4 regions of the Comamonas sp. 4034 genome follow, and region 2 is predicted to be linked to each of the others. Evidence: predicted binding sites of a transcription regulator. Region 2 holds the regulator's gene; each other region holds the start of a gene.
The links. The regulator LexA, encoded in region 2, represses DNA repair genes until DNA is damaged. The targets are predictions, from matches to a motif close to ACTGTATNNNNATACAGT.
Positions count from the first base shown of each region.

Region 1: the regulator LexA is predicted to act here: its motif matches at 3,943-3,960, upstream of ABIE32_RS06865 (VRR-NUC domain-containing protein).
Region 3: the regulator LexA is predicted to act here: its motif matches at 2,016-2,033, upstream of ABIE32_RS13755 (DNA topoisomerase IV subunit B).
Region 4: the regulator LexA is predicted to act here: its motif matches at 5,045-5,062, upstream of ABIE32_RS20980 (putative DNA modification/repair radical SAM protein).

Region 1 covers NZ_JBNDIT010000005.1:9,599-16,871, forward strand. The annotation lists gene ABIE32_RS06845 (DUF7684 family protein) at 527-910, shown strand; gene ABIE32_RS06850 (RHS repeat-associated core domain-containing protein) at 1,242-2,000, shown strand; gene ABIE32_RS06855 (hypothetical protein) at 1,997-2,464, shown strand; gene ABIE32_RS06860 (hypothetical protein) at 2,946-3,455, opposite strand; gene ABIE32_RS06865 (VRR-NUC domain-containing protein) at 3,974-5,698, shown strand; gene ABIE32_RS06870 (ATP-dependent DNA helicase) at 5,695-7,273, shown strand, end outside.
Region 2 covers NZ_JBNDIT010000010.1:145,629-152,901, reverse strand. The annotation lists gene ABIE32_RS12920 (Bug family tripartite tricarboxylate transporter substrate binding protein) at 1-141, opposite strand, end outside; gene ABIE32_RS12915 (crotonase/enoyl-CoA hydratase family protein) at 734-1,528, shown strand; gene ABIE32_RS12910 (hypothetical protein) at 1,834-2,370, opposite strand; gene lexA (transcriptional repressor LexA) at 2,499-3,227, opposite strand; gene ABIE32_RS12900 (asparaginase) at 3,343-4,341, shown strand; gene gloA2 (SMU1112c/YaeR family gloxylase I-like metalloprotein) at 4,353-4,811, shown strand; gene ABIE32_RS12890 (hypothetical protein) at 4,905-5,147, opposite strand; gene adk (adenylate kinase) at 5,407-6,063, opposite strand; gene kdsB (3-deoxy-manno-octulosonate cytidylyltransferase) at 6,315-7,115, opposite strand; gene ABIE32_RS12875 (hypothetical protein) at 7,215-7,273, opposite strand, start outside.
Region 3 covers NZ_JBNDIT010000012.1:3,765-11,037, forward strand. The annotation lists gene ABIE32_RS13755 (DNA topoisomerase IV subunit B) at 6-1,982, opposite strand; gene ABIE32_RS13760 (MFS transporter) at 2,181-3,407, shown strand; gene ABIE32_RS13765 (hypothetical protein) at 3,434-3,595, shown strand; gene ABIE32_RS13770 (class I SAM-dependent methyltransferase) at 3,660-4,217, shown strand; gene ABIE32_RS13775 (hypothetical protein) at 4,494-4,760, shown strand; gene ABIE32_RS13780 (ATP-binding protein) at 4,872-6,383, shown strand; gene ABIE32_RS13785 (response regulator) at 6,380-7,072, shown strand; gene ABIE32_RS13790 (MgtC/SapB family protein) at 7,123-7,273, opposite strand, start outside.
Region 4 covers NZ_JBNDIT010000034.1:6,106-13,378, reverse strand. The annotation lists gene ABIE32_RS20995 (isochorismate synthase) at 6-1,166, opposite strand; gene panS (ketopantoate/pantoate/pantothenate transporter PanS) at 1,764-2,717, shown strand; gene ABIE32_RS20985 (TIGR03915 family putative DNA repair protein) at 2,785-3,708, opposite strand; gene ABIE32_RS20980 (putative DNA modification/repair radical SAM protein) at 3,711-5,039, opposite strand; gene ABIE32_RS20975 (hypothetical protein) at 5,225-6,160, opposite strand; gene ABIE32_RS20970 (asparaginase) at 6,559-7,273, shown strand, end outside.

The DNA of each region.
Region 1 (7,273 bases), on a different contig from region 2:
TTGTATGACGGTGTCAATACTTATGTGTATGCACAGGGTGAATCGACCTATTACATTGATTCAACGGGCGAATGGGAATTTTAATTCCTATTGGTCAAGCATACGCTAGGTGTGTTGTGTCATGCAAGGCAATGGACGCTGCAATGGCATTCATCAAGAGCGAATGTGATCCGCGCACGCTTGGCGATTGCATGAAGGAGTGCTTGAATCCATTTAATTGAGCTGGTAGTAAAAAAGCGAAAATGGTGACAAGAGGGAAGACGCCGATCCCTAACTTTAAGATTGGCGAGAATGTAAAGCATATGGTGCCCCCCCCTAACCAAGGAGCAAATAAAGGGTATAAAATCTCTCGAAAAACAAATTGCAGCACACGAAAAGAAATTAGAGGAATTTCGTCGCAATCCAACAATTAGGCCTGGGGTGGAGAATCTTCCTGTGGATGTTATTGCCAAACAACAGCAGCGACGTATAGATCATTTGCAGAAAGAAATAAATACTTTTAAGAATAATATAGATAAAATTAAAAATGACCGATAATAGTATTAAGAAAATCATATTTTCTTCTGATTTTGAAGAGGGATTGGTTCAATTCTCTTCAAGTCAATTTGCTGTTTTGCTTGATGTGCGATTTTTGGAAAATAATAAAAATTTTCTGGAAAAAGTCGTTAAATTATATGAATGTGGTGCGAGATACTTTGTTTGTTATGGCGATCAATCTGAGGTATTTCATGATGCAATCGACGATATTTTTATATGCGATGATGACTTGAATGATATTGTGACAACCTTTCATGTTGACGAATCCATAGAAGAGGTGGCAAATTTTTTTATGAAAATTGTGATGATGAATTTTAATTATGGGCTTGTTATTTCTAGTGATGAAGCTAGTTGGCGGATCGAACTGTACTAATAGAGGATAGGGGCAGGGGTACCGTTGTATAACTCGAATTTAGGCCGCTTCTTCCCCTACCCTAGGCGGAGTTATGCCGCGCGCTCATCATGTCACTCCGGGCGGCAACGCACGCGATTTTATTTTCTGGATTATGCAGATCGACAGGTGTATGTGGAAGTGTTAGCCGGGGGCAGGACTTTAATTGGGTCATTCCCGCGTATCGCCTTATGGGCAACCACTACCATCTGGTTATTGAAACGCCCGATGGCAACTTGTCCAAAGGTATGCGCCAGTTAAACGGGATCTACACTTCGCGAGTGATGATGCTGGCAATCAGCCTTGGCAGGCATTGAGTGAGCGCTTTGGCCGCACCTATGTAGGCCAAGACAGCAGCACAGATATCAATCTACGCTTCCCGGAGCAGCATTGGGACGCGGAGACAGGAATGCATTACAACCAACAGCGGGGTTTTTTTCCTGGTGCTGGGCGGTATTTGCAGAGCGACCCGATAGAACTGGCTGGAGGAGTCAATACCTACGAATATGCATATAGCAACTCACAACGTTTCACAGATCCAACCGGTGAAGTTGTACCTGTAGTGGCTGTTGTGGGGCTTTATGCTAAATGTGTCGCTGAGTGCAAAGCTACTGATGCATTGTTAGCAGCAATCAAAAGTGAGTGCGACCCCAGGACTTTAGGTGACTGTGCCAAGGAATGCATTAATCCATTTAATTGGGCGAAAATTCCAGGTTTGAAGTTTGCAAAAAAAGCACGAAAAACGGTACATCCTCCTATCAATAATAATAAACCGTTTGTTCCAGAGAGCTACTACAAGAAAAATATCAAACCTTCCGACGATGTGGCACCTGGGGTGCGGGATTCTGTAAAAATGAGAATAGGCTCTGACGGTCAAGAATACTTGCAAACTTCTCACTATGATCAGTATGGTCGATTAATTGCAAGAACAGATCATACCAGTCATCCCTCATCGAGGCCAATACATCCTGATCCACATCACTATCAGTTTAACTATGGGTCAGGTAATAATGGGGGTGCGGGGAAAAATCCAAATGGCGAAGGTAATATTTTTCCAGGAGTTTATAGGTGATTACAAATCGAGATTTATATTTTGCCTGCATCTACTCTGGATTGAATAGTAGATATTTAAGTGAATCCGAATGGAAGAATTGGGCTGATCTGTTGCTGGAGTTGTCATTGGTTCCAAAAAAATGGGTTATTGAACTGGCGAACTTTAGTTTTTATAATGAAAATAAATTAAATGAAGAGCTTTTCAATGAAATGCATTTGAATTCGACTTCAAACGAGATGTTGTTTCAGTGCCTGCATGAAATGATTTTTTCTTTTGTCTATATTAAATCATTTTTAAATGGTGGAGGAGATGAAAATGAATTTCTTAATGCTCTTGAGGAGATGGGTTTCTCCGAAGGGATGAGTTTTAATGAAATTAAAAAATTGGCTAGTAAAAATCTAGATGTTTGCTTAAATTTTTCTAATTCAATGAATGATGTGGATTTTTTAAGAAAAAATAAATGGATTTATGAGCAAAATTGAAAGCGATTGGGTCTGGATCTTGTTGCTCTATGGGGAAATGATGAATGGCTCGACGTGTCGCGCAATAATTGCGCATCAGCCCACTGGAGTCGGCACTCTTCTGTGTTTTGCCGGCCTCAGCGCAAGGCATATCCGGCATCGGCGCCTTTGCTCCCAACACCGAACTGGGCTTTGCCCCCGTCGCCGCTGCAGGCGAGCCACGCATCAATTGGATCAATGGCGAATACCAAGAAACCAACAAAGGCCTTCGCGTGTAAGCGTTGGGTGGGGCACGGGATATTGCTGTTCGTGGAGCCAGGGCCGCTGCTGGCTCAATCCAGCTTGGCTCAGATGGATTTTGAAATGGCGACTTAGTCTTGTGAGAGAAAAGGAGTGCCGATTACAGGATGCTTACAAGGGCATTCCGTAATTGGCGCCCTGTGTGAAGCTGTTCATTGAACTGGCCGCTCAGTGGTAGCGACAAGGACAGACATCACTCAAACTACTTGGCTTCGCGTCCCCTAATCCATAGCCAAGCCATGGCAGCCAAGCAAATGCTTGTACCCACCAAGCCAAAAAATCCAGCTATTCGCACATCGCTGCCAAGCACATTCCAGCGGCTAAAAATCTCTGTCCAGTCATGATCACCGCCACCAACTAGTGGTAGCAGCTGTGCACGTGCATCTTTCATGTAGCGAGCCACATTCAACAGACTTGCGCCAAACCACAGCCAGCTAGCGGCAAAACCCAGGCTTTGGCGCTGTCGCCAAAAGTGGTGCACAAACAAGAGCGGAAACAGCAGTTGGAAAAGGGTGCCGCCATACACGGCCAGATGGCTGGAAAAGATGCCCACGATGGGATGCCCGGCTTCATGGATGGCGAGGTTGGCGTGGTCCAGCAAGAACACCCAGCGACCCTCAGTAAACAGATGCTGCCATAGCACATACAGCGCTGCCACGGTGAGGGCAACGCATGCCTTGGTGCTGGTGGGTTGCCAGTCTTCTGTAGTCACTTCTTCCCAATAGTCCCTCAGCCACATACATTGCCTTCGTTGTCTATTCTTTAAACCCGCTAACACCACCCTTGATACGTCGTTGCTTTGCCGGTGGCGCCCAGCCGGTGGCGCCTAGCCGGGGGCGACTAGCCTTGTCGTACGTTTGTACTGCCTGCGGCTTCGTCTGACGCGGCCCGGCGCCTCGTCTCAACCGTAAATCTACAATTTGCTGGGTTGTGTTAGCGGCTCTTCATGTGTGGCGAGCGGGTATGTTTGTGCGGCGGGCACAGTCGACGCTCAACCACGGTGTCTATTCTTTTGAGTGTTCGCCACAGGCTCAGCCATGTCAACCAGGGGTGTTGCGTTATGTGCTTCTGAGTTGAAGTAGTTCGGTTTTGTATGGCGCAATAGGGCAGCCGCTTGCTTCGCCCAGCAAAGCCAGGGCGCCATGCACGCGCATGAATCCCTGCTTGCGTGTGACGGTGGAGTGACCGCAGTAAATGGTGCTGTATGAAAAAACAGTATCATTTGCGCAAATGCTGCCGCCCCACCGTTTCTACTACCTGCACAACTTTCAGCGTGCGCTCGACTGGATTGGCGAGCGCTATGCGGATTTGCTGGATGTGCGTGAGCAGGCGTTTCTGGCCGGTTTTTCCGGGCTGCCGCAGCCGTCGCAGGCGCTGCTGGTGCGCATGCTGATGCGGCGGGGCCCGTGGTTTCGGGCAGACAAGCTGGTGTACGAGGAAATCCCCGATGTTCGGGCGGCCGCAGGCCCGTTGCTCGCGCAAGGCTGGATCGATGCGGATGCCTCCATGGCGCTGGACGAGCTGTTTGTGCTGCATACCAAGCCAGAGTTGCTGCAGATACTGAATGATTTTGGGCTGCAGCGCTCGCTGGATAAGCGCGAAATGCTTCAAATTTTGCAGCAAACCGAACCAGAGGCGAAGCCCTACGCGGCATGGTTTCCTGCTGCTCCGCATGCGGCATGGCGCGTGGCGATCAGCGATCTGGCCGAGCGGCTGCGGCTGATGTTCTTTGGCAATCTTCACCAGGATTGGTCGGAGTTTGTGTTGGCCGATCTGGGCATCTTCCAATACGAATCGGTGGCGTTCGATGCGCAGTCGCGGGCCTTCCAATCGCGTGCCGACGTGGATGGGTATCTGGCCCTGCAGCAGCTGCGCCAGTTGCTGGACGAGAGCGGGGATGCGGCGGCAGTGCTGGCGGCCATTGGCGATGGCCGTGGCGAAGACTGCTGGCGCAACCCCTGGCTGGAGCGGCGCCGCGCCAAGCTGCTGCTGCGCGTGGGCCAGGCCTGTGAGCGTGCACAGGATTGGGCGCTTGCCAGCGAGGCGTATGCGCGGTGCAACTACCCGGGCGCGCGCCACCGGCGCATTCGGGTGCTGGAGCGGCAGGCGCTTTTTGGCGATGCGCTTGCTCTGGCGCGGACGGCGCAGGCTGCGCCGGAGAGCGACGAGGAAAGCCAGCGCATTGCGCGCATGTTGCCGCGCCTGCTGCGCAGCCTGGGCGAGGCCCGTCCTGGCCGCCGCGCCCATCTGCAGCCCGAGGTGGCGCAGATGCGCATCGATGTGGAGCTGGAGGCTCCACGGCCGCCCACAGCTGTGGAATACGCACTGCGTGACCACTGGCAGAGCGATGCGGCGCCGGTGTTCTATGTGGAGAACGCGCTCATCAACTCGCTGTTTGGCCTGCTGTGCTGGCCAGCCATTTTTGCGCCGCTGCCGGGGGCGTTTTTCCACCCTTTCCAAACCGGCCCGGCAGACCTGGGCGCGCCTGATTTTGCAGCGCGCAGAGCAGCGCTGTTTGATGAATGCCTGGCGCTGCTCGATGGCGATGGCTGGCGCGAGGTGATTCTGCAGCGGTTTGACGCCAAGGCGGGCACGCAGTCGCCCTTTGTGTTCTGGGGCACGCTGACGCCCGAGTTGCTGGCGCTGGCGCTGGCCTGCATTCCTGCGGCGCATCTGAAGCTGCTGTTTGCGCGGCTGCTGTGCAATGTGAAGGGCAACCGCAGCGGCTTTCCCGATCTGGTGCGCTTCTGGCCCGCAGAGCAGCGCTACGAGCTGGTAGAGGTGAAAGGCCCGGGCGACAAGCTGCAGGACAACCAGATCCGCTGGCTGGAATACTGCGCCGCGCATGGCATTGCGGTGCGCGTGTGCCATGTGCGCTGGCGCGATGGGGAGACGCTCTCTCGGGACGCGCCAGACGAGCCCAGCGTGGACACATCGGGTGGAGGCACTGCGTGAGCTACGCCGTTGCCGTGCGCGCGTTGTGCGAGTTCACGGCCCGCGCGGGCGATCTGGACTTGCGCTTCACCCCTGCGCCCACGGCTCTCGAAGGCACGGAAGGCCACGGCATCGTGCGCGCACGGCGCAACCAGGGGTACGAGGCGGAAATCAGCCTGTCCGGCCAGTGGGAGGATCTGCTGGTGCGAGGCCGGGCCGACGGGTTTGACCCGGATGCGCAGCAGCTGGAGGAAATCAAGACCTACCGTGGCCAGCTGGAACGGGTACCCGCCAACCACCGCGCGCTGCACTGGGCGCAGGCCAAGGTGTATGCGCACCTGCTGTGCCAGGCGCGTGGCTTGCCGCAGATACGGGTGGCGCTGGTGTATTTCAACATCGGCACGCAGCAGGAGGCAGTGTTGGCCGAAACCTGGGACGCCGCGCCGCTGCAGCAGTTTTTTGAAGGGCTTTGTCAGCGCTTTCTGGCCTGGGCGCGCAGCGAAGCGGCGCACCGCAGCGCACGCGATACGTCGCTGGCGACGCTGCGGTTTCCGTTTGCGCAGTTCCGCGCCGGGCAGCGCGAGCTGTCGGTGGCGGTGTACCGCACAGCCAGCACCGGCGAGGCGGGCGCCTGCCTGATGGCGCAGGCCCCCACAGGCATCGGCAAAACGCTGGGCACGGTGTTTCCCATGCTCAAGGCCTGTGCCACACAGGGGCTGGACAAGCTGTTCTTTCTGACGGCCAAGGGCACCGGCCATGGGCTGGCGCTGCAGGCGCTCGCCACAGTCAACGCACAGCTGCGCAGCCAGGGCGAGGCCGTGCAGCTGCGGGTGGTGGATTTGCAGGCGCGCGACAAAAGCTGCGAGCACCCGGACAAGGCCTGCCATGGCGATTCCTGCCCGCTGGCCCGTGGTTTTTACGACCGGCTGGCGGATGCGCGCGCCCAGGCGTTTGCCCACCACAGCGCGTTGGAGCCTGCGCAGGTACGGCAGGTGGCGTTGGCGCACCAGATCTGTCCCTACTATCTGACGCAGGAGCTGGCGCGGTGGAGCGACGTGGTGGTGGGCGATTACAACTACTTTTTCGACAGCGCGGCCATGCTGTATGCGTTGACGCAAGTCAACCAGTGGAAGGTGGGCGTGCTGGTGGACGAGGCGCACAACCTGCTCGAACGCGCTCGCCGCATGTACACCGCCGAGCTGCCGCAGTGGGCGCTGGTGGCCGCGCGTGCATCGGCTGCGGGCGCGGTCAAAAAGGCGCTCGATGGCCTGCAGCGCCAATGGGCCGCCATCAACCAGGCGCAGGAGCAGGGTTACGAGGTGCACGAGAGCGTGCCCGCAGGCTTGCTGGGCGCCCTGCAGCGCGTGGTGGGCGCGATTGCCGATGCCCAGGGCGACAGCCCGCTGCTGCCGGGCGACGCGGTGCTGGATTTTTACCTGGCAGCGCTGCAGTGGCTGGCGCTGGCCGAGCAGTTTGGTCCCCATGCGCTGTTTGATGTGAGCCGGCATGCCAGCGGGCAGGCTGCCATGGCCCGCACAGCAGGGCGCAGAAAGCCGCTGTCCACCCTGTGCATTCGCAATGTGGTGCCTGCACCGC
Region 2 (7,273 bases):
GTTCTCGATGACGATGGGCTGGCCGCTTGCCTGCCCCGCGTCGTGGGCCACAATGCGGGAAATCTGGTCGGCTGCGCCGCCTGCTGGGTAGGGCACCACCCATCGCAGCGGAGCGTCGGCGGCCTGGCTGTGCAGCGCCATTGTGGCAGTGGCTGCGCCTGCCGCAAGGCAGAAAGCACGGTGCAGAAAGTGACGCCGTGAACGGCTACGGAAATGGTTTTGGGGCACAGTGGTTGTCTCCTGTTTGCCATGAATCAAGTAGCGATGGCAGTGGTCTGCTCTGTAGGATGTAAGAACGTGTTTACGATCTCCTCGCGCCGCGACAGTGGGCTTGCGGGATGGGCTGCTAGGCGCAATACCGCAGCAATGGCCCCGCTATTGCGAGGATTTGCAACAACGCAGACCGCCCCTAGCCGGGCGCCCCTAACCGGGCGTCCCCAAGCCCACTGTCCCTCTGGGTTGGAATGAAATCGGGCGATTTCTGCGCGCTGACCCTTGCTTGCACCCCGGTGCAAGCTGCGGCCCATCGCTTCGAACTCATCCCGATTGCACTCCAACGCGGCTGCGTAGAGATCGTAAACACGTTCTAAGGGCAGCAACGGCTGCTGCACCTGCAATCACACTAGGTCGTTTTGTCAGTCGCGTCCAATATCAAATTGCTCTCAGCTGATATGTGCTGCAACAGTGGCTTTGCCCGTATGCTTGCTGGCAAACGATGCATGAGGAGCAAGCCATGAGCGCATTCTTGAAGTACGAACAATCCGGCCATGTGGTCACCCTGACCATGTGCCAGCCCGAGCGTCGCAATCCGTTGACTGGCAACACGGCGGTGGAGGAATTTCTCGCCGCCATCGAGAAGATCCGGGCCGACAGCACGGTGCGTGCCGTGATCCTGACGGGCGAGGGCCCGGCGTTCTCGTCTGGTGGTGATATCAAGACCATGCAGGAGCAGTCGTTTGGCGACGTGGACGGCATGCGCATCCGCGAGGACTACCGCCAGGGCATCCAGCGCCTGCCGCTGGCGCTGTTCAATCTGGAGGTACCGACGATTGCCGCCGTGAACGGCCCTGCTGTGGGCGCGGGCCTTGATCTGACCTGCATGTGCGACCTGCGTGTGGCGTCGGACAAGGCCAAGTTTGCCGAGAGCTTTGTGAAGGTGGGCATCATTCCGGGCGACGGTGGCGCCTGGCTGCTGCCGCGCGTGATCGGCATGTCGCGTGCAGCCGAGTTGTCGCTGACCGGCCGCATGATCGACGCTGCTACCGCGCTGCAATGGGGACTGGTGTCACAGGTGGTACCGCATGACGAATTGATGCAGGCCGCCCGTGCGCTGGCCGAAGAGATTGCAGCCAACCCGCCGCAGGTCACCCGCATGACGAAAAAGCTCATGCGCGAAGGCATGCACCAAAGCCTGGCATCCATTCTGGAGCTATCTGCAGCCTACCAGGCGCTGGCCCACCAGACCGCAGATCACCGCGAAGCGGTCAGCGCCTTTCTGGAAAAGCGCAAGCCGGATTTCAAGGGTTGAAGCAGCCTGCCAACCATACAGACATAAAAAAGAACAGATGGCCGCGCAATGCGGCCATCTGTTCTTGGACACCCTCTGGTTGAGCAAGCCTGGAGACCGAGGCAAACGGTCAGAGGCCCGTAGACCTTGGCACCGAAGCGGGTAACGCAGCAATTGCGATACCCGCCTGGGAGGAAAGCGCAGCACGGATGAGAATCGAGAGCGCGGCGCCTGCGTCTCTTGGTGCCAACCTGCCCAGCCTGTCATGGACGGTTGTAGACGATGGCAGGTAGCGAAAGGTGGCTGCCGGTAGCGCTTGAGGCTTCTCAGCAGTGCTGACGCTCCAGCCGTTCCAGTCGCTCCAATTCTGCGCAGATATCAGCCATCGAGCCGGTCATCGCCCAGCGCATGCCACGCTCGCGCTGCAGGCTGGCAGGCTTGGCCCAGTAGCGTTTGATGGAGGCATCATTGGCGGCCTGGGCGCTGCAGCGTTGCACCGACAGAAAGATATCGCTGGCGGCCACTGCAGTTGTCTGGGTGCGGCGACGGCTGGCGGGTTTGCGCGGCAGGCGGATACGGTCAATAGGGCGATCAACAGGGCCTTGCACCGGAGCGACAGGTTTGTCGTCCGGGGCGTCCAGCAGGCTCATCTGTCCCGTGGTGCTGCGCTGGGCGGCAGACGATGCAGACAGAAAGCAGTGCACCTGGGCTGCATGCTGGCCATCATTGGCTGCACCACGGTGGGCCTTGCGACCACGGCGCACTGGCAGAGTGGACAGGGTGCGGCTGACCATGTGGAAGATGGGCGAGCCAGCGACGAGAGAAAAGGGCGCGAGGGCGCGCAATGCTGCAGCGACGAGCATAGGAACTCCTTGTGTACGGGAACGACAGCAGGATTGCTCATGGCAGACGCCGGCCTCAGGGCAGTGAGATGGTTCCCACGGCGCCCGCTACCTGAAGCTGGGTCACATTTTTACGGCAGACGTGCTGTCTACATCAGCATCGTGTTGCGTATCAAGCCAACGGCGATGCCTTCAATCTCGAAGGGCTCGCCGGGCTGCACGACGATGGGCAGGTAGTCGGGGTTTTCAGCCAGCAGCTCGATCCCGTCCTTGGTGCGCTGCAGGCGCTTGACGGTGACATCGTCTCCCAGCCGGGCCACGATGATCTGGCCGTTTCGCGCTTCGCGTGTGGATTTGACAGCGAGCAGGTCGCCATCCATGATGCCCGCATCACGCATGGACATGCCGCGCACCTTGAGCAGGTAATCGGGCTGTTGTTGGAACAGGCTGCCTTCCACGCTGTAGGTCTGGTCGACATGCTCCTGCGCCAGAATGGGCGAGCCTGCCGAAACCCGGCCAATCAGGGGCAGCGACAGTGGCGCCAACTCCTGCACGATACGGCCCACACTCGCTGCCATGCTGGAAACCCCTGCGGAGAGGCCGGCCAGCGGCGAAGAAAACCGCGTGCCGCGCGCCGCATTGATGGAGCGCACCGTGTCATTATTGAGGCGGATGCCGCGCGAGGTACCGCTGACCAGTTCGATCACTCCCTTGCGGGCCAAGGCCTTCAAATGGTCTTCTGCCGAGTTGGCGGATTTGAAGCCCAGTTTGCTGGCGATTTCGGCACGGGTAGGGGGAGCACCGGTGCGCGAGATGGCAGTCTGGATCAGGTCCAGAATTTCTTGTTGGCGCGCGGTCAGTTTGGGGTGGTCTCGCATAAGATCTCCGTGTGATCTGTGGTGCCAGGTGCACTGCCAGTGGGCTGTGCATTCAAACACCTGTACATCAATCCAGTACCTGTATTTTTAACCAGTTTTTTCGGAGAGGCAAGCCTTGCAGCAAAAAATTTTGATCCTGGGCACTGGCGGAACCATTGCAGGTATGGCGGAAGATGCCGAGCACCCTGGTAAATACCGTGCGGCGCAGCTCTCCATCGGGGCCTTGGCGGCAGCGATCCCTGGCATTGAAAAGGCTGCTGGTGGCAGCCTGGATGCGCAGCAGCTTGCGCAAATCGATAGCAAGGACATGGACGACACGGTATGGCTGGCGCTGTTGCATGCATGCGACAAGGCACTGAACGACGATGCCGTGGCAGGCATCGTCATCACCCATGGTACGGACACGCTGGAGGAAACCGCATGGTTTCTGCACAGTTGTCTGGGGCGCCTGCCCAAGCCTGTGGTGCTGACATGCGCCATGCGACCGGCCAATGCCCTGATGCCGGACGGCCCCCAAAACCTCAAGGATGCCGTGCTTGCCGCAGCCGCACGCACTGCCGCCGGTGCGCCCTTGCTGACAGAGGTGGTTGCCATCACGGGTGGCGGCGAGTTGCACAGCGCCCAATGGCTGCAAAAAGCGCATCCTCACCGGTTGATGGCCTTCTCATCAGGTGAGCAGGGGGCTATCGGCTGGGTGGGGAGTGAGGGGGTGCGCCTGCGCGACGGCCAGGTGCCCGGCGGCTTGACGACTGCCAGGGCATCTCTCGCTGTGCCCAGCTTGCCTGCGCCAGAGGCCTGGCCTTGGGTAGAAATCATCACCAGCCACGCAGGCGCGCGAGCTGCTGCTGTGGATGCCCTGCTGGCGCAGGGTGTACAGGGCCTGGTGGTGGCAACCACCGGGGACGGCACGGTGCACGAAGCGTTGCAACCAGCCCTGGCGCGTGCCCGCAGCCAGGGCGTGCCCGTGTGGCTCAGCAGCCGCTGCAGTGAAGGCGTGATCAGCGGCGGCAGGCTGCCGGTGCATGCCGACCTGGGGGCAGAGCTTGCCGTGGCACTCAACCCTTACAAAGCACGCGTCAGCCTGCAACTGGCCTTGCTGGGCGCTTTGCGTTGATGAGGATTGCTATGAAAAAAGAAGCTGTTGGCGCTTGTTCCTTGGGCGCTGCAAGCCAATTTTCAGTAAATAACAGCAATCCTCTGGGGGCCAGCGGCCTGCACCATGTGGCCCTGATTGCATCGGACTATGCCCGCTCCAAGGCGTTCTATACCCATACCCTGGGTTGCACGGTGATTGCCGAGGAATACCGCGCTGCCCGTGATTCCTGGAAGCTGGATCTTGCCGTGCCCGGCGGCGGGCAACTGGAGCTTTTCTCGTTCCCATCGCCGCCACCGCGCGTGTCCCGGCCCGAGGCCTGCGGCCTGCGCCACCTCGCCATTGCCGTGCAGGCGGTGGAGGCTGCGCACACTTATCTGGTTTCGCAAGGTGTGATGTGCGAAGAGATTCGTCTGGACGAGGTGACAGGCAAGCGGTTTTTCTTTTTCAGCGATCCCGATGGCTTGCCGTTGGAGATATACCAGGCGTGATTGGGGGCTTCTGGCCATCAGCATGAACCAGGCAGACCTGCTTTCGAGAATTTTCGGGGAAGGATGCTGGCGTGCAATGGTTCGCCGGGCCGGTCAATCCGCCTGAGGGGCGGCGCGTCCATCGCGCACTGCCGCAACCACAATACCTACGGCGCAGGCTGCAAACAGCAATCCGGTCGGGATGCCGCCAATGGAGGTCATCAACCAGCCGTAGATTTCGGAGAGCAGGCCGATGATGCGGTTGCCGCTGTGCGTGCCCAGCTTGTTGCCGATGAAAGCGTTGAAAGACAGCACTGCAAAGACCAGTGCCAAAAAGGCGGTGACGATCCACTTCATGGGATTCTTTCCTCGTTTATTGGAATGAGAGCTTTTGGGAGGGAGATATCTGCCCTTGACTTGAATCAAGAGCGAGCAGCACCCATTACAGCAGGAAACCGTGCGGTGCTGTAGCTTTGCCGTGCGGCTGTTGCGTCGATGCCGCTTTTGGGCAAGAAAAAAGCCACTATCAAAAAGATAGTGGCTTGCGCTTGCTGCATGGGCGTGAAAGGCTTGAAAACCTCTCATCGCCGTGCAGTGAAGGGCAGATAGGCGGGTATCAGGCTTGCAGCGCTGCAATGGCGCGCTGGGTGATTTCCTCGACGCTGCCCAGGCCGCTGATGGCGCGGTACTTGGGAGCGGCGGCTGGGTCCTGCTGGGCCCAGTTGCTGTAGTAATCGACCAGCGGGCGGGTCTGGTTGCTGTAGACATCGAGGCGCTTCTTGACGGTTTCTTCCTTGTCGTCGTCGCGCTGCACCAGGTCTTCGCCGGTCACGTCGTCCTTGCCAGCCACCTTGGGAGGGTTGAACGTGGTGTGGTAGGTGCGGCCCGATGCAGGGTGGCTGCGGCGGCCGCTCATGCGTTCGATGATGGCATCGAACGGTACATCGATCTCCAGCACATAGTCGAGCTTGACACCGGCCGCCTTCATGGCATCTGCCTGGGGAATGGTGCGGGGAAAGCCGTCAAACAGAAAACCGTTGGCGCAGTCGGGCTGGGCGATGCGGTCCTTGACCAGGTTGATGATCAACTCGTCGCTGACCAGTTGACCTGCATCCATCACCGCCTTGGCTTGCACGCCCAGCGGGGTGCCGGCCTTGACGGCGGCACGCAGCATGTCGCCGGTGGAGATTTGGGGAATACCGTATTTTTGGCAGATGAACGCGGCTTGCGTGCCTTTGCCGGCCCCGGGCGCTCCCAACAGAATCAGTTTCATGACGGTCCTTGGAAATTAGAAAACTTGCACGGCAAAAGCGGGCCGCCAAGCCCGCTTTTACACAAAAAAACTGGGCTTGAGCATATCACGCATCAGGGGATTGTCACCAAAATGCAAGCTAATGTAGTGTCTCCGAATGTGCAATGTTACCCTGCCTTGAAACGGGTTCTCAGCATGCACCGTCTTGCTTACGAGGCGCTTGCATCCGGGGTGTCTGGTGCTGCGGGTTGTCCGCAAGGGCTGGCGCCCGATCACATCTGGGAGGCAAAGAACTGGCGTACGCGCACCAGGTCTTCGGGGGTGTCGACACCTGCTCCGGGTTGCCCCTGCGTGGTGTGCACGGCAATGCGGTAGCCGTGCCAGAGGGCGCGCAATTGTTCCAGCGCTTCGATCTGCTCGGTCGGCGCCTGGGCCAGCGTGGGAAAGAGTTGCAGGAAACTGGCACGGTAGCTGTACAGGCCCATATGGTGCAGCGGGGCGAAGCCGGGTGTACCGGTGGCATTGGGGTTCTTCCACCAACTGGCATTGACGTGCTCGCGTCCCCAGGGGATGGGCGCGCGGCTGAAATAGGCTGCAAGGCCCTTGGCATCCAGCACCACTTTGACCACGTTGGGGTTGAGCAGCGATTCCAGATCCGCCACGGGGTGGGCCACGGTGCCCATGCTGGCTTCGGGGCGGTCGGTCAGCAGCTGTGCGACGGCATCGATCAGTCCGGGTGCGATCAATGGCTCGTCGCCCTGCACGTTGACGACGATGTCGTCCCCCGTGAGGCCGAGCCGTTGGCAGGCTTCGGCCAGCCGGTCGCTGCCACTGGGGTGGTCTGCGGATGTGGGCACGGCCTGCACGCCATGTTCCTTGCAGGCTTCCAGAATGCGTGCATCGTCGGCGGCCACCACCACGCGCTGGGCATTGCTTTGCTGCGCGCGCTGGGCCACCCGCACCACCATGGGCAGACCGCCAATATCAGCCAGAGGCTTGCCGGGCAGGCGCGATGACGCCATGCGCGAGGGAATCAGAACGGTGAAAGGCGCAGGTGTGGAGACGGTTGCCATGGTGTGCCGGGTTGGAGAGGAGCAAAACAAAAAGGGTTGCACCCGACGGATGCAACCCAGAGGCGAAAGGCCATTGTAGCGACGGAGGCAGCGCTCCTGTCAGGGAATGATTGCCGGCGTCGGCGCATTGCTCGCGGGCACGCTCACGGCATCGGGTG
Region 3 (7,273 bases), on a different contig from region 2:
TGGAATCAGACGTCGATCTCCACATCGTTGCCGTGAATCTCCATCAGATCGCGCCGCGCGGCGGCTTCGCCCTTGCCCATCAGCTGGCCCATCACCTGCTGCGTCTGCTGCAGGTCGGAGTGCGTCAGCATTATTGGCTGCAGGCGGCGGGTGTCGGGGTTGAGAGTGGTATCCCACAATTGCTCGGCATTCATCTCGCCCAGGCCCTTGAAACGGCTGACCTTGCACTTCTCGCGCGCAACACCGTCCTTGGCGGCCTTGTCGAAGATGCCCTTGAGTTCAGCCTCATCAAGCGCATACAGTTTGGCCGCCGGTTTTTTGCCACGCGCTGGAATGTCCACGCGAAAGAGCGGTGGCCGCGCCACGCAGACATGGCCTGCATCGATGAGCTTGGGGAAGTGCTTGAAGAACAGCGTCAGCAGCAGCACCTGGATGTGCGAACCATCCACATCCGCATCCGAGAGAATGCAGATCTTGCCGTAGCGCAGGCCGCTCAAGTCAACCTCGTCATTGGGGCCGTGGGGATCCACGCCAATGGCAACGGCAATGTCATGCACTTCGGTGTTCTTGAACAACAGGTCGCGGTCCACTTCCCAGGTGTTGAGCACCTTGCCGCGCAGTGGCAGCACGGCCTGGGTTTCCTTGTCACGGCCCATTTTGGCGCTGCCGCCCGCCGAATCCCCCTCGACCAGGAAGACTTCGTTGTAGGCGATGTCACGGCTTTCGCAATCGGTCAGCTTGCCGGGCAGCACGGCCACGCCACTGCCCTTGCGTTTTTCGACCTTCTGACCCGCACGCTGGCGGGTCTGCGCGGCCTTGATGGCGATTTCTGCGAGTTTCTTGCCATATTCCACGTTTTCGTGCAGCCACAGCTCCAGAGCAGGCCGCACCATGCCCGAGACCAGGCGCACGGCATCGCGCGAGTTGAGGCGCTCCTTGATCTGGCCCTGGAACTGCGGATCCAGCACCTTGGCCGACAGCACATAATTGGCGCGGGCAAACACGTCCTCAGGCATCAGCTTGACGCCCTTGGGCAGCAGCGAATGCAGCTCGATGAAGCTCTTGACCGCCTGGAACAGACCGTCGCGCAGGCCGCTTTCGTGCGTACCGCCCGCACTGGTGGGAATCAGGTTGACATAGCTCTCGCGCACCGGCTGGCCTTCTTCGGTAAAGGCCACGCACCACGAGGCGCCCTCGCCTTCGGCGAAGTTGTCATCGTGTTTGCCAGCAAAGCCCTCGCCTTCGAATACCGGAATGACCGGGTCCACAGGCAGGGTCTGCAGCAGGTAGTCCTTGAGGCCGCCCTTGTACAGCCAGGTCTGCGTGTCGCGGGTCTTGTCGTTGGTGAGCTGCACGCTCACGCCTGGCATCAGCACGGCCTTGCTGCGCAGCAGGTGCACCAGTTCGCCCATGGGCAGGTTGCTGGATTCGAAATACTTGGCATCCGGCCAGACGCGAACGGTTGTGCCCTGCTTGCGGTCGCCGCTGGTGAGCGCGCGCACCTTCAGCGGCTCGACCACATCCCCCCCGGCAAACGCCATGGTGGCGGCAGAGCCTTCGCGATGCACCGTCACCTCCAGGCGTGTGGCCAATGCATTGGTGACCGAAACACCCACACCGTGCAGGCCGCCCGAGAAGCTGTAGGCGCCCCCCTGGCCCTTGTCGAACTTGCCGCCGGCATGCAGGCGGGTGAAGACCAGCTCGACCACGGGCGCGTGCTCTTCCGGGTGCAGGCCGAACGGAATGCCGCGACCATCGTCTTCCACGCTAATGGAAGCGTCGGTGTGCAGGTAGACGCGGATCTTCTTGCCGAACCCGGCCAGGGCCTCGTCGGCCGCGTTGTCGATCACCTCCTGAATGATGTGCAGCGGGTTGTCGGTGCGGGTATACATGCCCGGACGCTGCTTGACCGGCTCCAGTCCCTTGAGGACGCGTATCGAGCCTTCTCCGTATTCACTGGTAGACGTGTTTTTGCTTGCCATAACTTTCCATTCTAGCGGCTGCCATTGTAGATAGCTGTATGAATAAACAGGTAGAAGTTGTTAACGATTGGCTCCAGAGCGTGCAAAAACCTTCCTGGACTCCCAAATGGGCCTGAAACATGGCCGGTCAATATACGGGTGACAGCTGGTTTGCTGCGTTGCAGTAACAATTCTGTTATTACGAGACAGCCTAAGCATATGCAACACAACAACGCACAACATTTGTCCATCGCCCGCGTCCTGCTGTGCGGCGGAGCCGTGGTCACCTTGTCGATGGGCATTCGTCACGGTTTTGGCCTGTGGCTGCAACCCATCACGCAGGAGATGGGCTGGACACGCGAGTCCTTCGCCTTTGCGCTGGCCGTGCAGAACCTCAGCTGGGGCTTGATCGGCATCTTCACCGGCATGCTGGCAGACCGTTTTGGCGCCACCAAGGTGCTGGTGGCAGGCGCCTTGCTGTACGCGCTGGGCCTGGCAGGCATGGCCTGGGCACCCAATACCGTGCTGTTTGCACTGACGGCCGGCCTGCTAATCGGCATGGCGCAGACCGGAACGACCTATGCGGTGATCTACGGTGTGATTGGCCGGCAGATACCGCCAGAGAGACGCTCCTGGGCCATGGGCGTGGCTGCTGCCGCAGGCTCGTTCGGCCAGTTCTTCATGGTGCCGGTCGAAGGCCAGTTGATCGCCAGCCTGGGCTGGCACAACGCGCTGGTGGTGTGCGCACTGCTGGTGCTGGTCATCGTGCCGCTGGCCTTTGCCCTGCGCGAGCCCAATTTCCATGCCATCAAGAAGGCTTCGGCCAACGGCCACCAACAAACCATTGCACAGGCGGTGGCAGAGGCCTTCAAGAATCCGAGCTTTCTGCTGCTGACTGCTGGCTACTTCGTCTGCGGCTTCCAGGTCATGTTCATCGGCGTGCACATGCCCAGCTACCTGAAGGATTTTGGCCTGCCCGCGCACGTGGCCAGCTATTCCCTGGCGTTGATCGGGCTCTTCAACATCTTTGGTACCTATCTCGCAGGATCGCTGGGCCAACGCATGGCCAAGCGCTACCTGCTCTCGGGCATCTACTTCATCCGCGCCGTGGCCATCATCATCTTTCTGCTGGTGCCGCTGTCGCCCTGGTCGGTGTATGCGTTTGCGGCGGTGATGGGCTTTTTGTGGCTGTCGACGGTGCCGCTCACCAATGGCGTGATCGCCCAGGTGTTTGGCGTGCAGCACCTGTCCATGCTGTCGGGATTTGTGTTCTTCAGCCACCAGATCGGCAGCTTCCTGGGCATCTGGCTCGGTGGTTACCTGTACGACCACACGGGCAGCTATGACGCAGTGTGGTACGTGGCCATTGCGCTGGGCATCTTCGCGGGCCTCGTGAATCTGCCCGTCAAGGAAAGCCCCGTACAACGCAGCACAGCCATTGCTTAAATGCCGCTGGGCGTACACTCGGCACCATGACCACCCCATCCGCCACCCCGCTCGCACCGCGCCGCCGCCTGTGGCTGCGAGCAGGCGGCTGGGCGCTGGCTGCGGTGGTGCTGGCTGCCGTATTCATGCTGTACACGCAGCCCGAATTCATGGTGCGAATGGCCGACCATGTGTGGGCCTGCTTCTAGTAGCTTGAAAAACGGCATTGTGCGCCCGGCCACTATGCGCAACAAGCTCCATTTTTAATAGCAAATGCACTCTGGCAGCCTTCCCTCCGCCTGGATTACCCGCTTTGCACCACTGGTTCCGCGGAACGGAACGGCGCTTGATGTGGCCTGCGGCACTGGTCGCCATGCGCGCCACATGCAGTCACTGGGCCTGCAGGTGACTGGCCTGGACCGCGACGCTGCAGCCATTGATGGGTTGCGCGGTGACACCCAAGGTGAATGGATCGTTGCCGATATCGAAAACGCCCCCTGGCCGCTGCCCCATCAGCAGTTTGACGCCGTGGTGGTGACGAACTACCTGTGGCGGCCGCTGTGGCCGCACATTCTGGACAGCGTGGCCGCTGGCGGCCTGCTGCTGTACGAGACCTTTGCCGCAGACAACGAAGCCTTTGGCAAGCCTTCGCGGGCCGACTTCCTGCTTCAGCCTGGTGAACTGCTGCAAGTGTGTGCGGGCTGGCATATCGTGGCTTTTGAACAGGGGCTCCTCACCGCCCCGGATCGCGTGGTTCAGCGCATTGCCGCACGCAAGCCGGGCGCTGATGGTGATGACGAGACGCCCTCGTCGCTTGTATACCCTGCCTGATGCGCAGCATTTCTTGCCAGCGCTTTGCATAACTTTGCGCAGCTGCGTGTGCCTGGGCATGGACCCATCAACCTGCAAGGCGCGCCAATAAAGGGCCTGGCACACGATTGCGCTTTGTCACAAGCTCCTCAGACCCTCTCCAATTTCCTCCTCATTTGGCTTCTAAAGTACATCCATTGGCTCTGCAGCCAGGTGCAAAACACACTCCAGTTCTTCTGCTCTTGCAGATTGTTTTGTTTTCCCGCAGAGCCATCTTTTTGATGAAAGGGAATGTGCATGAAAGCCATCGAGATGAGTTGCCTGCTGCTGTCGGGCGCTGCCATGACCGGTGCCCTGTTGCTGGGTACGCTGTCCAGCAACGCCCATGCGGCGCCTGCCGCCGCCAAAACCGCCGTGCCCAAGGAAGCCATTGAGGCTTGCAAGGGCAAGAAGGAAGGCGACAAGGTGGATTTGCCCATGGGCAATGGCAAAACAGCCAAAGCCTTTTGCCGCAAAGCAGGCAACCAGTTGGTTGCCATGCGCACGGCCTCTATCGGTCCGTGAGGACCTCCTCTGCGACACTCCTACACACACCACGCACTGTGTAAGAGAATAGCCGGGCAGGCATTGTGTCTGCCCGTTTTACCTTTTTACCCTCTACTTTCCAACTTGTATTTGAACCGCCTCCAAACCCGCGTCCTGCTTGCCATGGTCCTGCTGCTGCTCGGTCTGCTGCTGGGCTTTGCAGGCTTTTCGTACTGGAGCCTGCAGCGCGGTCTGGCGCCTTACGTTGCGCAGATCGAGCTGGGGCGGCTGGAATACCTGGAGAGTCAGCTCAGACGCGAGTACGCCAAGGAGCAAAGCTGGTCAGGCCTCAGCCCTGAGCGCTGGAATGCCTTGACCCGATTTGGCGCCCAGGCCGCCATACCGGTTACGCCCCCATCGGACGACAACAAACCCAGGGGCGCCACGATAGGCCCTTTGCGCACACCCGATCTGAAGCCCATTGAGCGCCATCCCTTGCATGAGCGCCTGGGCCTGCTCGATGCCAAAGGCCAGCTGATTGCCGGGGTAGCACCGCAGGCCGCCAGTGCGACCAACCCGCTGTTTGACAACAAGCACCAGTTGATCGGTACTTTGACCCTGGGGCCGCCCGCCGATCTGAAGAACCAGATCGACAGCGCCTTCCTCAAGGAACACCTGGTATTTCTGGCCATTGCGGCCGGTCTGGGGTTGGTGGTGGCGGGCGCCCTGTCCTGGTGGCTCAGCCGCCGCTGGATCCGGCCAATCGAAGCGCTGTCCAAAGGCGCCCAAGCCTTTGCGCAGGGCCAGCTCGACTACCGCATTGCAGCCGAAGGCAGTGATGAGCTGGGCCAGTTGGCGCGCCGCTTCAACCACATGGCCGCGCAATTGCACGAAGCACAGGCCCAGCAGAACGAATGGCTGACCCAGGTGGCGCATGAGTTGCGCACGCCCCTGGCCGCTGTGCGTGCAGAGATCGAAGCCATTCAGGACGGTATCCGCCAGTTTGACGCAAACACCAGCGAGCGCCTGCACCGGCAGATCATGCGCCTGACCCAACTGGTGGCCGACATGCGCGCGACCATCCCCACCACGCTCGCAGTCCAGGCCCCGCAAGACGCGCCTGCCTTGCAACTGACCGCGCCGCGCGCGGCATCTGCCGTGGCGCTGGACCTGCGGGCCCTCGTGGCCGAAGCCGTGGATGCCGTGCAGATGCGCTTTGTGCAGGCGCAGATTGCCTTGCCGCCAGCAGCCACCCTGGCACAGAGCCTGCCAGTTGCCTGGATACACGGCAATGCAGCGCAGTTGCATCAGGTGTTGGGCAATATTTTTGAGAATAATCTGCGCTACACCGATGCGCCGGGCACGGTGGCCATCAGCGCCAGCGTGCATGAGGCTGCTGCCGCCAGCAGCCAGCAGCGCTGGATTGAACTGCATATCGACGACAGTGCTCCGGGCGTTGCCCCGGCAGACCAGCCGCGTATCTTTGAACGGTTTTACCGCGTGGAAGCCTCACGCAGCCGCGCCAGCGGTGGCTCAGGCCTGGGCCTGGCCATCTGCAAAAGCATTGTGCAGGCCCATGGTGGCCAATTGCGTGCCAGTGCATCTGCACTGGGCGGCCTGCGCATGACCGTGATCCTGCCCTTGACGGACCCCAACCCATGAACAGTGTCAAACCCCGCATTCTGTATGCCGAAGACGAGGCCGACATCGCCTCGGTTGTGACCGACTACCTGCACCATGCGGGCTACGAGGTCGAGCACTTTGCCGATGGCTCGCAAGCCCTGGCGGCGGCCATTGCACGTCCACCGGCGCTTGCCATCCTCGATTTGATGCTGCCGGGCACCGACGGCCTCACGATCCTGCGTGAATGCCGCGCGCGCCAGCTGTGCCCGGTCATCTGCCTCACCGCCAAGGTGGAAGAGGTGGACCGCCTCATTGGGCTGGAAATGGGTGCCGACGACTACATCTGCAAACCGTTTTCCCCGCGCGAGTTGATTGCCCGCGTCAAGGTGGTGCTGCGCCGCAACCAGGTCGGAGAAGCGATGGCAAGCGGCGCCGCCGTTTCTGATTGGCGGCTGGATGACGCCACCTGCCAAGCCAGCTGGCGCGGTCAGGACCTGGGGCTCACACGGCGCGAGTACACGCTGCTGTCCATCCTGCATCGCCACCCCGGCAAGATCTATCCGCGCAGCCAGTTGCTGGATCTGGCCTATGCCGACGCGCTGGAAGTGAGTGACCGCGCCATCGACAGCCACATCAAGAACCTGCGCAAAAAGCTGCGGGTAGTGTTGGGAGAGGATGCGGAGTGCATCCGCTCCGTGTACGGTGTGGGCTTTGCGTTTGAGGCCTGATCGGCAAACCTTCATCGCCTCTTTTTTGACAGGCCGCCATCGCCCCTGTATCAGTCCCTCGTACTGGGGCTCCAGAAGGCCTGGCGTACACCCGGTTTGACAGCCAGTTGCTGCACAAGGGCATCCAGCTCGTCACCATGAACGGACTGCGCCGCCAGCGTCGCCTCGATCACCACTTCCTCGTCACCAAAAGGTTTGATG
Region 4 (7,273 bases), on a different contig from region 2:
CTCTTTTATGCAATCGCTCGCATGAAAGTAGCCATCTTGGTTTCGGTTTCGCGGATTTCGCTGTCGGGGTCAGACCCGGCAACCGTGCCTGCGCCAGCATACAGGCGCAGGGTACGGTGGCCGTCGTAGCGCGCGCAGCGCAGGGTCAACGCCCATTCGCCATCGCCGCACTCGCGCTGCCAGCCCACCAAGCCGGCAAAGTATTCGCGGTCAAACGGCTCCAGCGCCTGGATGTGGCCAAAGGCCGGTGCGGTGGGAAAGCCGCAGATTGCGGGCGTCGGGTGCAGTTGGCAAGCCAGGTCGAGCGCGGTCATCGCCGGGTCTTTGAGCTCGCCGGTAATAAAGGTGGACAGGTGCCACAGCGCATCGGTGCCGATCACCGAGGGGCCGTCGGGCACCTCCAGCGTGCTGCAGTGTTCGCGCAGGATGCGCACGATGTCGTTCACCACGTAGGAGTGCTCGCGCAGGTCTTTTTCCGAAATCGCCAAACCGTCTTTGCGGGCCTGGTCTTCTTTTGGATCGGCATGGCGCGGAATGGAGCCCGCCAGCGGGTTGATGAAGACGCGCGCGCCTTCGCGGCGTACCAGCAGCTCGGGGCTCGCACCCAGCATGACGGCGGCTGGCTCGGTGTGGCTGCCTTCTTCCCAGCAGGGTATGGCGAAGGTATAGCCGTGCGCATTGCGCCGCAGCAGATCGGCCAGCACGGTGTCATAGGCGATGGGGGCGTCCAGCTCCACGTCCATGGCGCGCGAGAGCACGATCTTGCTGACACCGCCTTCTGCATACAGTTGGAGGGCGGCGCGCACCATGTCGCCATAAGCTTCAGGCGCTGGCACGGGCTGGCGGCTGGTGACCGCCGGGCGCGCCCTGCGGCCTGCGATGGCAGCGAGGCCAGCGCGATCAGGGGTCGCGGATTGCTGCACCGAGCGCGGTATGGTGAAGCTGCCGGGGCGTGCGCTGTCAAAAGGCACGAGGCCAAACAGCAGCGGTTCGGCAATGCCCTGCGCCTTGGCACGCGCAAACAGTTGCTGCACAGTGTCCGCCGAGGCGGCGGTGAAGGCGCTCACCGCGCCATCGAGCCCCGTTGAACGAAACTGCTGCGCAGGCGAGGCAAAAAATACATCCCCGTTGTGCATGCCATCCAGCAGCCAGCTTGGCTCACTCATAACGATTTCCTGTGTCTCCATGTTTTTGGTATCCGCAGCCGCCCCGCTTGCACAGCGGGGCACATGGGCCGCAGATGCAGAGCTTGGGATTGTAGGGTTGCATGCGCCCTGGGGCCCCCTGCCCTCATGGCAATGGAGGCTGCGTTGTCCGCCCCGGGACAGCCAGGCGCGGGACGCGGATGCTCTGTATTCGTTGTTATCACTTCAGCCGCGAAAAATGTGATTCTCCATATACTTTGGAGTGCCAGCGAACGCCCGGCATGCGCAGGTTGCTATCATTTTTTGTCGATTGTTGCTACCGCAAATATCCGAGCAGTTTGTGGTGCCTCCGTGCTGCGCCTGAAATCGGTTTCAATCGCAACCCTATGATGACAGCCCCGATGCAGCTGGCCAAAAGCACAAAAGAGCTCGTCCGCTACCACCCGTAGCCCTGCGTTCATTGCCGCCCCCGCCCTTTGGCTGCCACCCATGGCCAGGCACTGCGGCGAACTGCTCTTTCGCATCACTACATTCCGCATTTCCGCACCCTGCGTTACGCCTTGCTCTGCCGGGCGGTGCAGCGGCGCGGGGTGTTTTGCCTTTGGTCTGGATACTCTCGTGCTTGCCTTTTTGACCCGTCTTTTCCCCGTGTGGGCCGCCTTGATGGCTGTTGTTGCCTACGCAGCGCCGTCGGCATTTCTGGGCTTCAAACCCCATATCGCCCAATTGTTGATGCTAATCATGTTTGCCATGGGCGTGACCTTGCGGGTGAGCGATTTCACCCGCGTGCTGCAGCGGCCCGCACCGATTGCGGCGGGCCTGTTTCTGCACTACCTCATCATGCCGCTGGCCGCGTGGCTGATTGCCAAGTCCTTGCAGATGCCGCCCGAACTGACGGCCGGGATGGTGCTGGTGGGCAGCGTGGCAAGCGGCACTTCATCCAATGTGATGATTTTTCTCTCCAAGGGCGATGTGGCGCTGTCGGTCACCATCAGCGCGCTTTCTACCCTGGTGGGCATTGTGGCTACGCCCCTGCTCGCACGCCTTTATATTTCGGCATCGATCGATGTGCCGGTGAGCGCGCTGCTCATGGAGATTGCGCAGATTGTGCTGCTGCCCATTGGCCTGGGCCTGGTGCTCAACCATTTCTGGCATGCGCAGATCAAACGTGTCGAGCGTCTGTTGCCGCTGGTGTCGATGGTGGCCATTTTGCTGGTGCTCTCGACGGTGGTGGCACTCAGCCGCGACCGCATTGCCACCGTGGGTGGCGTGGTGGTTGCCGGGGTGATTGCACACAACCTGATCGGTTACCTGGGCGGCTACTGGGGCGGGCGCCTGCTGGGTTTTGACAAATCGGTGTGCCGCACGCTGGCCATCGAGGTGGGCATGCAGAATTCCGGCCTGGCAGCCAGCCTGGGGGCCAAGTTCTTCAGCCCCATGGCTGCGCTGCCGGGCGCCATTTTCTCGGTGTGGCACAACATTTCGGGCTCGCTCCTGGCGGGCTACTGGTCGAGCCGCCCCACCGGCACGGCCAATGACCATGTGCGGCGCGAAGACGTGGCCCTGCACTGATTGGCCCCGGAATTCTGTATAAGAAGTACTTCTGACGCACAGCTGATAAGCGCTATCCGCTATCAAATCAGGAATCTTCACCAGCGCCAGCAGCCTCGCCTTCACCTGGGTCATCGCCCATCGCGGCCAGCATGTGCCCCGTGCGGTTGCGGGCCGTGGCAACCAGGGCGCTGATCGCCTGGGTTTCGGGCAGGTTCTTCCAGTAGCGGCGCGGCATTTCACGCAGCATGGCCTGCTCCTTGAGGCGCGCGGGGTTGAAAGTGGATTGGTAGTAGGCAAGCCAGAGCGCCTCGCCCGCATCGGGCCCGGGCGCCTGGGCAGCCGTGGCGCCGGGCGCCCATTGCAGGGCGTGCAGATCCCACAGCACGCTGCAATCAGGGCTGAGAATGGCCCAGCGCATATTGGTAAAGCGCCGCATGAAAAAGCCCGAGGCTGCGCGCACGATGTGGTGCTCCGGCTCGAACCAGGCCACGTGCAGCGGCTCGCCGCTCGCATCCTGCGCGGGCCGAAAGCGCACAAATGCGTGCATTTTGTGGATTTCGCGCCCCACGGCATGGGCCAGGCGCTCCACATCGCGCCAGTCGGCATCCAGCGCGTCGCCTGCCAGTTGGGGCATGCGCTGCACGCGCCACAGCCAGCGGTAGCACAGCGCAAACCGCGCCGGGTTGCGGTGGCAGCAGGCATCGCGCAGCACGGCCAGTTGTGCCTTGCGGATATGCACGGGCCGACCAGGGGCTGGCACCAGGCGATCCAGTGCATCAGGTGTCAGCACCCGGTCTCGCGCAGAAGAGAGTTCGCCGTCGGCAAACAGGTCGCCTTCTGCAGCACGAGTGGCCAGCGTGTCGTTCCACCGCCAGTGAACGCCGTCAGGTGCAGCGCCCAGGGCCAGCAATGCCCGCGCCGCTTGCCGAAAGCCCGCAAAATCATCGGGCGCGTCCAGCAGCACGCTCAGCGCCTGCCCACTCTCTGCCCCATATGGCGCGGCCCGCATGCTCAGAACAGCGCCATCTGGCCCGCAGCGGCCAGGTGCATGCCGCTGTGCCTGCGCTGCACGGCGCCCTGCGCCATCTGCGCGATCAGCTGTTCGCGCAATTGGGCGCTCTCCAGCGCTCCGGGGCGGGGGTGGTAATCGGCCAATTCCACAAAGGCCAGCACCTTGGCGCTGGCCACATGCAGTTGCTGCAGATCGGCCAGGCGCAGGCTGCGCACGCTCCGCGCGGCCAGCAGGCGCTCCACGCTGCGTCCACCCAGGCCGGGCACGCGCAGCAGCCATTCCTTGGGCGCGCGGTTCAGGTTGATGGGGAAATGCTGGCGGTGCGCCAGCGCCCAGGCCAGCTTGGGGTCGATTTCCAGATCCAGCATGCCAGTGGCGCCGGGGGCGATGATCTCTTCGTGCGCAAAGCCATAAAAGCGCATCAGCCAATCCGCCTGGTACAGACGGTGCTCGCGGATCAGGGGCGGCGCCTGTAGCGGCAGGTCGGCTGACGCATCCGGTATGGGGCTGAACGCCGAGTAGTACACGCGGCGCAGCCGGTGGCCGGTGTAGAGCGCGCTGCTGGTGCGCAGTATGACGGCATCGCTTGCGTCATCGGCCCCCACGATCATCTGCGTGCTTTGCCCACCCGGCGCGTAGCGCGCAGGCCTGGCGCGGCGCACACGCTGCGCGCCGGGCAGCGACACGGGCTTTTGGGCGGCGTGCGCCTGGCCCTCCTGCCTTGCTTCGTCAATGTGCTTGGCGACATCGCCCATGGCCGATGCGATGCTGGAAGCGCTTTTTTCGGGTGCGAGCTGCTGAAGGCCTTGCGAAGTGGGCAACTCGATATTGATGCTCAGGCGGTCTGCATGGCGCCCGGCCAGCGCCAGCAATTGGGGGTCTGCGTCGGGAATGGTCTTGAGGTGGATGTAGCCGCGAAAATCATGGTCTTCTCGCAGGCTGCGTGCTACTTCCACCAGCTGCTCCATGGTGTAGTTGGATGACTGGATGATGCCGCTGGAAAGAAACAGCCCCTCGATGCAGTTGCGGCGGTAGAAATCCAGGGTGAGCGCCACCACTTCGGCCGCCGTGAACCGTGCCCGCTGCACATTGGAGCTTTTGCGGTTGATGCAGTAGCGGCAGTCGTAGATGCAGAAGTTGGTGAGCAGTATCTTGAGCAGCGACACGCAGCGGCCATCTGGCGTGTAGCTGTGGCAGATGCCCATGCCCTCTGCCGACCCCATGCCCTTGCCGCCCAGCGAGTCGCGCCCCTTGACGCCGCTGGATGCACAGCTGGCGTCGTACTTGGCAGCGTCTGCCAGAATGCGGAGCTTGGCGATGGTTTGCATAGAGCACTGTAAATAACAACAGTATTTTATCAAAACCCGGTTGCTACGCAGCAAAGCTGCCCGTGAATTGCCGAATATAGATAAATCAGTCTTCAGCGCTTTGCTGAATTGCGCCTATTGCTATCAAATTGATAGATAAATTGCCAATCCCGGGCCTCCCATCGCACCATCACGCACATCACCACTCAGGCCGCCAACTGGCGAATGCGCTGCTCCCGCCTGGATGGATCGCCAGCGCCATCGCCATTGCCAAATGGCCTGTCAAACCACTTTCTCTCGTCCAGCTGCCGCACGTCCATCAGATGCAGATCAGCCGCTGTTTCGGTGCGTGGCAGCAGTACCAGGGCCTCGGTGCCGCGCTGCCATACGGTGTTGGGCAGGTCCTGCATGTGGGCAGCGGAGTGCGGCTCTTGCAGCACGGGCGGGCCAAAACGCTGCTGCACATCGGCCAGCAAGGGGCCGATGGGGACGTCCTTGTATTCCACCGTGATGCTGTCCACCGCCCTGTCGCCCTGTGCGCGCAACTGCGGCTCGGTAAAGAACGGCGCCTCGCCCGCTCGCAAGGGACGGATGATGCCAGCGGGCATCTGCTCGGCTACGATGCTGAGCCTTTGATACGGTACGCCCAGTACATTGCCGTACAGGCCCCATGCGGCTTCTGCCAGCGCCTGGGCGTTTTCCACCGTCGCTACCTTGCCTGCGGGCCACGTGGCCAGCACCAGTGCCACGGCCCTGGCCCAATCGGGCTCGCCTGCCTTGGCGCGCGCCTGCAGTCTGGCAGCTGCAGAAGCGGCTGCTGGCGATGGCGCCTGAGGATCGGCTACGCCCAGTGCGGCCAGTGCCGCGAGCCACAGGCGGTCTCGCAACTGGCTGGCCTGCATGTCGAGGCCCCAGTCCGGCACCACGGCCAGCGCAGGCTGCGCCGTCAGTGCCAGCACCACCGGCAAACCCAGGCACAGAGGCGGCGCCCACTCGGTACCGTCGGCAGTCTTGCGTGGCAGGGTGAAAAATTGATCGCTGGCCAAGTCTGGCGCCAGGGCGCCACCGCCTTGCGCAGGAGTGCGCGACGCGGCGCCCTCGCCCTCTTTCTGGCAGGCTGCCAGCGCCGGCAACAGGAGCATGCAGCTGCTCCATGCCAGCCAGCGCCTGCGTGTCGATGGTTGTATTTGCATTGCCGCGCATTGTAGGGGCCGGTTAAGAGCCGCTAACACAACCCTTGATACGTTGTTGCTTCGCCGGGGGCGCCCAGCCTTGTGGTACGTCTGTACTGCCTGCGGCTTCGCCTAGCGCAGCTCGGCCTAGCGCGGCGCGGCCTGACGCGGCCCGGCACCTAGTCTCAACCGCAAATCTGCGATTTGCTGGGTTTTGCTAGCGGCTCTAAGCCTGCGCGACAGCATGCGCGGTGCGAAACCGCGCGCAGCACCCACAATGCTCCTGCCTGCGGCCCCATGCGCAAAGCACGCAATGTGCGCACCGTGTGCGGTGCATGCAGGCGATTCACCATACGAGGAGACTGCCCATGCCACGATTCCGCCTTTTTCTGCTGGCCGCCGCGCTGGCAAGCCAGATGCTCACCGCCCCCGCCTTTGCGCAGGACAAGCCCACTGTGCAGTTCATCGCCACAGGCGGCACGATTGCGATGAAGATCGACCCGGTGAAGAACGCGCCTGTTCCTGCGATTTCGGGTGACGACCTGCTCGCCACCGTACCTGACGTGGGCAAGTACGCGCAGATTCAGGTGAACAACCTCTCGAACGTGCCATCCGACTATATGGATCCGGCGCGCTGGGTGGAACTGACGGCCGCCGTGCAGGCAGCCCTTGCCAAGCCCGAGGTGGCGGGCGTCATCGTCTCGCACGGCACCGACACACTGGAGGAGACTGCCTTCTGGCTGGATGTGACCGTGCAGTCACCCAAGCCCATCGTGCTGATCGGCGCGCAGCGCAATGCTTCGGTGTCTGATTTTGATGGCCCGCGCAACCTGCTCAACGCCGTGCGCATTGCGGTCGACCCACAATCGCAGAACAAGGGCGCCATGCTGGCCATGAACAACCAGATCAACGCTGCCCGGTATGTGACCAAGACGCACACCGCGAATGTGGAGACTTTCCGCTCTGGCGAATACGGTTTTCTGGGCGAGGTCTACCCCGACCGCGTGGTCTACGGCAACGCGCCCGTGCGCCGCCAGCACATTGCCATTGCGGCGCAGACCATGCCCGAGGTGGAAATCTTCC